Regions from separate parts of the Mesorhizobium sp. B283B1A genome, predicted to be linked through region 2. Evidence: predicted binding sites of a transcription regulator. Region 2 holds the regulator's gene; the other holds the start of a gene.
What was found. Region 2 encodes LexA, which represses DNA repair genes until DNA is damaged. Its sites were predicted from a motif close to TGTTCNNNNTGTGTTCNG; they were not measured.
Positions count from the first base shown of each region.

Region 1: the regulator LexA is predicted to act here: its motif matches at 1,509-1,526, upstream of LB577_RS12200 (helicase-related protein).

Region 1 covers NZ_JAIUIQ010000011.1:145,211-148,556, forward strand. The annotation lists gene LB577_RS12190 (acetyl-CoA C-acetyltransferase) at 1-115, shown strand, start outside; gene phbB (acetoacetyl-CoA reductase) at 243-968, shown strand; gene LB577_RS12200 (helicase-related protein) at 1,694-3,346, shown strand, end outside.
Region 2 covers NZ_JAIUIQ010000018.1:71,556-74,901, reverse strand. The annotation lists gene LB577_RS17260 (ComEC/Rec2 family competence protein) at 1-523, shown strand, start outside; gene lexA (transcriptional repressor LexA) at 517-1,269, opposite strand; gene LB577_RS17250 (GntR family transcriptional regulator) at 1,699-2,496, opposite strand; gene LB577_RS17245 (ABC transporter substrate-binding protein) at 2,623-3,346, shown strand, end outside.

The sequences.
Region 1 (3,346 bases), on a different contig from region 2:
CCGCGTCTTCAACACGCTGGTCTTCGAGATGCGCCGCCGTGGCGCCAAGAAGGGCCTGGCCACCCTGTGCATCGGCGGCGGCATGGGCGTCGCCATGTGCGTGGAAGCGCTCTAACAAAGAGAAGTGAATAGCGAATAGGGAGCAGCCAATAGGGAAGAATTGCGTCAGCGCGACGGGACGTTGATCCCTACTCGCTATTCGCTACTCCCTATTCGCTCTCCCGACCAAAGGGAGGGAGCGCATGACCAAGGTTGCAATCGTCACGGGTGGATCGCGCGGCATCGGCGCCGCGATTTCGATCGCATTGAAAAACGCCGGCTATTCGGTTGCCGCGAACTACGCCGGCAACGACGAGGCGGCGGCGAAGTTCAAGGCCGAGACCGGCATTCCGGTCTACAAATGGTCGGTCGCCGACTATGATGCCTGTGCCGTCGGCATCAGACAGGTCGAGGCCGATCTCGGCCCGGTCTCGGTGCTGGTCAACAATGCCGGCATCACCCGCGACGCCATGTTCCACAAGCTGACGCGCGAGCAGTGGAAAGAGGTCATCGACACCAATCTGTCCGGTGTTTTCAACATGACGCACCCGCTGTGGAGCGGCATGCGCGACCGCAAGTTCGGCCGCGTCATCACCATCTCCTCGATCAATGGCCAGAAGGGCCAGGCCGGCCAGGTCAACTATTCGGCAGCCAAGGCCGGCGACATCGGGTTCAGCAAGGCCCTCGCTCAGGAGGGGGCTCGCGCGGGCATCACCGTCAACGTGATCTGCCCCGGTTACATCGCCACCGAGATGGTCAAGGCGATCGACGAGAAGGTGCTCAACGAGCGCATCATCCCGCAGATCCCCGTCGGCCGCCTCGGCGAACCGGAAGAGATCGCGCGCTGTGTCGTTTTCCTGGCTTCGCAGGATGCCGGCTTCATCACTGGTTCGACCCTCACCGCGAATGGCGGTCAGTATTTCACCTGAGGCGATGGTTTCAGCGAGACAAGCTGGGAGAACGAAAACCCGGGCGGACCGGGAAACCGGTCCGTTTTTCGTTGATATGCTGTCGCAGCAAAATGCCTCGTTCCAGCACGATGATCCAATCCGGCACGCAAAGGTTAATGGCGGCAGCGGCATCTGTGCAAAACCCGTCGCCAGGCCTGTGGATTCTCGGTGGATAAGCTGTTCACAACACAAGATATTGGGAGAACAAAAGGGGAAAGTACCGTCGGCGCTGTTTTGTCGCCGATTCGTTCCGGCTTTGAGCGGAAGTTAACATTAACGGCCCGAAATCATCCGCAATGCTTTAACGATCAATTCAGAAAGATTAACAATCCCATCACCTTGAGTGGGGCGGATCGAGCCGCTCTCCTCATTTGCCGGCAAAGATTAACGACGGAGGCCACCTAGCATAAAACGGGCCAGTTCAACGATTCAGCATGTGGTGAGACTCATCGTCACAAAATCCATATGTAGCCGTGAACAAAAGCTGAATCTGACGGAGTCAGCGATTCGTCGCCGATTCGTTCCAGACTCGTTCCAACTCTTAATCCGCAACCGATCGGGAGCTTGACAAAGGCGCCTTCGAGCCGACGGTGGAACATTCCGCTTTCGCTTCGCGCCCGAAATCCCTATGTGTCGCCTGTCATACGCGCCGTCCAGGGCACGCTCCCGACAATGAGAGGCCAGAAAGCCCTATTTCCGAGCCGATGAACATCCAGCCGAAACACACCGAGCCGCTGATCCTGTCGGGCCGCGACGTGACCGCCGTGCTTGGGCCGACCAACACCGGCAAGACCCATCTCGCCATCGAGCGCATGGTGGCGCATGAGACCGGCATCATCGGCCTGCCGCTCCGGCTGCTGGCGCGGGAGGTCTACACCCGCGTCTGCGAAAAGGTCGGAGCTCACAAGGTGGCACTGATCACCGGCGAGGAGAAGATCCAGCCGAAAGGCGCGCAATATTCCGTCTGCACCGTCGAGGCCATGCCGCGCGAGACCGACGCCGCCTTCGTCGCCATAGATGAGGTGCAACTGGCCGGCGATCTCGAGCGTGGCCACATCTTCACCGACCGTATCCTGCATCTGCGCGGCCGCCAGGAGACGTTGCTGCTTGGCGCGGCCACCATGCATGGCATCCTGCAGCGGCTGCTGAAGGGCGTCTCGGTGGTGACCCGGCCGCGGCTGTCGCATCTCGCCTATGCCGGCTCCAAGAAGCTGACCCGGCTGCCGCGTCGCACCGCGATCGTCGCCTTCTCCGCCGATGAGGTCTATGCCATCGCCGAGTTGATCCGCCGCCAGCAAGGTGGCGCCGCCGTCGTGCTCGGCGCGCTGTCGCCGCGCACCCGCAACGCTCAGGTGGCGCTGTTCCAGTCCGGCGATGTCGACTATCTCGTCGCCACCGATGCTATCGGCATGGGTCTCAACCTCGATCTCGACCATGTCGCCTTTGCCCAGAACCGAAAGTTCGACGGCTACCAGTACCGCAATTTGACGGCGGCCGAGCTTGGCCAGATCGCCGGCCGCGCCGGCCGGCATCTGCGCGACGGCACCTTTGGCGTCACCGGCCAGGTCGATCCGCTCGACGAAGAACTGGTCAAGAAGATCGAGGGCCATGAATTCGATCCGGTGAAGGTGCTGCAGTGGCGCACCGCACGTTTCGACTTCGCCAGCCTCGACGCGCTGAAGCGCTCGATCGAGACCAACGCCCCGGTCGAGGGCCTGACGCGCGCGCTGCCGGCGGTCGACGCACAGGCGCTCGAATATCTGTCGCGCGACGGCGACATCCGCGCGCTGGCCACCGATGCTAGGCGCGTGGCGCTGCTGTGGGAGGCCTGCGCGCTCCCCGACTACCGCAAGATCGCCCCGGCCCAGCATGCCGACCTCATCGCCTCGATCTACATGGACCTTGCCCGGCATGGCCATGTCGACGAGAATTACATGGCCGAGCAGGTGCGCCGCGCCGACACCACCGAGGGCGACATCGACACGCTGTCGCACCGGATTGCCCAGATCCGCACCTGGACATTCGTGTCGAACCGGCCCGGCTGGCTGGCCGATCAGGCACACTGGCAGGAAAAGACGCGCGAAATCGAAGACAGATTGTCGGATGCGCTGCATGAGCGGTTGACGAAACGCTTCGTAGACCGCAGGACTTCCGTCCTCATGCGGCGCCTTAGAGAAAATACCATGCCTGAAGCCGAAATCAGTCCTACCGGAACCGTCCTTGTCGAAGGCCATCATGTCGGCGAGCTGCAAGGGTTCCGCTTCACCGCCGACCAGACAGCCGGCGGCGAAGACGCAAAAGCCGTGCGCACCGCCGCGCAAAAGGCGCTGTCCGCCGAATTCGAGGCGCGCGCCGAA
Region 2 (3,346 bases):
CGAACTCGCGGTCAGCCGGGCCCGGCCGAACGAATTCACCGTCGACAACTGGAAACGCGCGCTGAGATCCGAAACCATCATCCTGCCGGAGATGTTCGACAAGGCGGATGGACAATTCGATATTGCCGATGCCGTCAGCCTGCCGCCGGGAGCGCCGTTCTATTGCACCGACGGTGTCTGTCTCGCCAGGCACCCGTCCGGTGCGATCATAGCGCATGTCGAAGACCGCAAGGATACCTGGAAGGCCTGTGGCTTCGCCGACCTGATCATCGTCAATGACGCAACGGCCTACGACGCCTGCCACAATCCGCTGGTTCTCGTCGTCACCAAACGGCAGCTCGCCCGCAAGGGCAGCGCGGCCATCTTCTTCGACCGCCAATCTGCCACCGGTCCGCCGACCATCAGTTTCGCGGTGGACAGTCCGTATCGGCCCTGGCACGCGCAGCGAAAGTTTTCGCGCGAGGCGAGGGGCCTGCAGCCCTATCGCAAACCTGACAAGCCAAGTGCCGTGCCGGCTCAGTAGCGCCTGATCAGCCCAACGAGCTTGCCCTGCACTTTGACCCTGTCTGGCCCGAAGATGCGCGTCTCGTAGGCCGGATTGGCGGCTTCAAGCGCAATCGAGGCACCCTTGCGGCGGAACCGCTTCAGAGTCGCTTCCTCCTCGTCGACCAAGGCCACGACGATCTCGCCCGGGCTCGCCGTATCGGCGTTGCGGATAATGACAGTGTCGCCATCGAAGATGCCGGCCTCGATCATCGAGTCGCCCTTGACCTCCAGCGCATAGTGCTCGCCGCCCATGATCATGTCCGGCGGCACCGAGATAGTATGCGTCTGATGCTGGATGGCATCGATGGGCACACCGGCAGCGATGCGACCCATGACCGGGATGGACACCGCTGGAACCGCATCGTCGTCATTGCCGGCAGCGGCAAAGCGCGACGGTGCCGGCTTGATTTGGCGGCCGAGGCTGCCCTGACCGAGACCGCCTTGGCCGAGACTTCCCTGGATGACGCTTGGAGAGAATTTCTTCGCCGCGTTGAGGCCCGGCGCGATCGAATCGGGCAGCCGCAGCACTTCCAGCGCACGCGCCCGGTTGGGCAGCCGGCGAATGAAGCCGCGTTCCTCCAGCGCCGTGATCAAGCGATGGATCCCTGATTTGGAGGCGAGGTCGAGCGCCTCTTTCATCTCGTCGAAGGAGGGCGGAATACCGCTTTCCTTGAGCCGTTCATGAATGAACATCAAGAGTTCATGTTGCTTGCGTGTCAGCATGGCGGCCCCCAAGGCATCTGGACAAGGTTTTGATCCAGAATGGTTCTGATCCAGAATCGAAAAAACAAACCCAGAACAAACACTATCTGTTCCAGTTGTGTTCTGCAACCGTTTAAAGTTTAGTGAATTTGGTAAGAGGGCCGTAATCATTTGCAGGGCCGGACAGGCCGGAAATCGGGGATTTTCGCCCGTTGCCGCCCGTCGCCCGCATTGAAATGTCTTGGTTAATAGCCTGCGGCCAGTCTTGCGACATGGCTCGGCATCAGCGGACGGCTGACCCTGGCGAGGCCGATTTTCGCGCCTGCGATCGGCTTGCCTGCCGTGAACGAAACGAAATCAAAACGCCAACAATCGCCGGTTCGGAAGCAGCCAGCCGATCGCGGGCTTCGGCAATCTCGTCGAGCGTCGGACGATGCGGAGGCGCCGAGATCATCCGGCAACCGCTTTCAGGCTGCCGGCGCGCCCGACGTCCTTGTTCGCGTCGCCGTCCTCGGTGTGGACATAGACGTGCAGCGTATAGCCGATGTGGGCCGTCATCAGCGCTTTTGCCCGCTCGACGTCGCGATCCAGGGCGGCTTCCATGATTGCCGTGTGGTGCTCGATCGCCATCGCCTCGCGCAGCGCGTTCATAGCCTCCTCGTAGCCGTCCTTGAGGCCGGCCGCGGCCCGCAATGTCGGCGCCAGCCCAAGAAAGCGATGGTGCCGGCGCAGCTGATCCGAGATCGTCGAGCGAAACCGCAACAGCCAGCTGGACGTCGCCGCACTCAGCAACGACGCGTGAAAAGCCTCGTGGTTCTCGTCCCACTGATCGACGGCGGCATCCGAGGGGTCGTCCACCGCGGTCTTGCACCGGGCGAGCCGGTAGTGCGCGGTGACAACCGCGTCTTCCCACTCCCGGCCGCCTTTCTCCATCGATTCCTGGAAGAGCGGTATCTCGACGACCATCCTCGCGCGCGCCAGATCCTCAAGTTCGGCGCGGGACACGGGGGCGACCGCAAAGCCGCGATTGCTGATGGCGGTGACCAGGCGTTCGGCTTCGAGGCGCGACAACGCTTCGCGCAGCGGCGTCCAGCCCACTCCGTAGGTGCCGCGCAGAGCGCTGAGCTTGAGCGGGGCGCCCGGCATGAGACGGGTGGTGAGGATATCGCGCCGCAGAAGCTGGTAGGCGGCTTCTGTCTTGGTGGAGTTCTTCTGGTCCTGCATTGCGATCCATTCGTTCTCTGCCATTGGAGAAATTATATATGATGGTGGGTGATGGCAAGAATTATATATAATGTTTGACATGCGCCGAGGGACTGACCATGATCGCTGGAGGTGCCCCGAGGCGGCGCTGATCAAATCTGGGAGGAAATGATGTTGAAGTCGAAATCCGCATGGCTGTCAGGATTGGCCCTGGCAGGCGCATTGATGGTCAGCGCCGGCAGCGCCGCGGCCGATCAGATCCGTATCGGCATTGCCAATTTCGGCGAGCATCCGCAATTGAACGCCGCCATAGCCGGCTTCAAGAAGGCGCTGACGGACAATGGCTTCGTCGAGGGCAAGGACGTCGTCTACACGGAGAGCCATACCAATTTCGACGCATCGCTGGTGCCGCAGATGATCGCCAAGCTGCAGGCCGAGCAGCCCAAGCTAATCTACACCATCACCACGCCGGTCTCGCAGATCGCCAAGAAGGCACTCGCGGGCTCCGGCATTCCGATCGTCTTTGCCGCGGTCACCGATCCGGTGGCGGCCAAGCTGGTGCCGTCGTGGGACGCGGGAGATGAAGGTATGACCGGCGCCAGCGATCTGCAGGATGTCGCCGCGGTGATGGCCTTCACCAAGAAGCTTCTGCCGAACGCCAAGCGCTTCGGCGTGCCTTACAATCCAGGCGAGGCCAATGACGTTGCCCTCGTCGAAAAGATCAAGGCGGCGGCGCCTGCGGCCGGCTTCGAAGTCGTGGAGGTCGGCATCGACAACGTCAATGACATCCAGCAACGCATCGCCTCGCTCGCCGGCAAGGCCGACGTTATCTATGGCCCGGCCTCGAACCTGATCCAGCCGGCGATCGCCGCCGTCTCCGCGGCCGCTCGCCAGG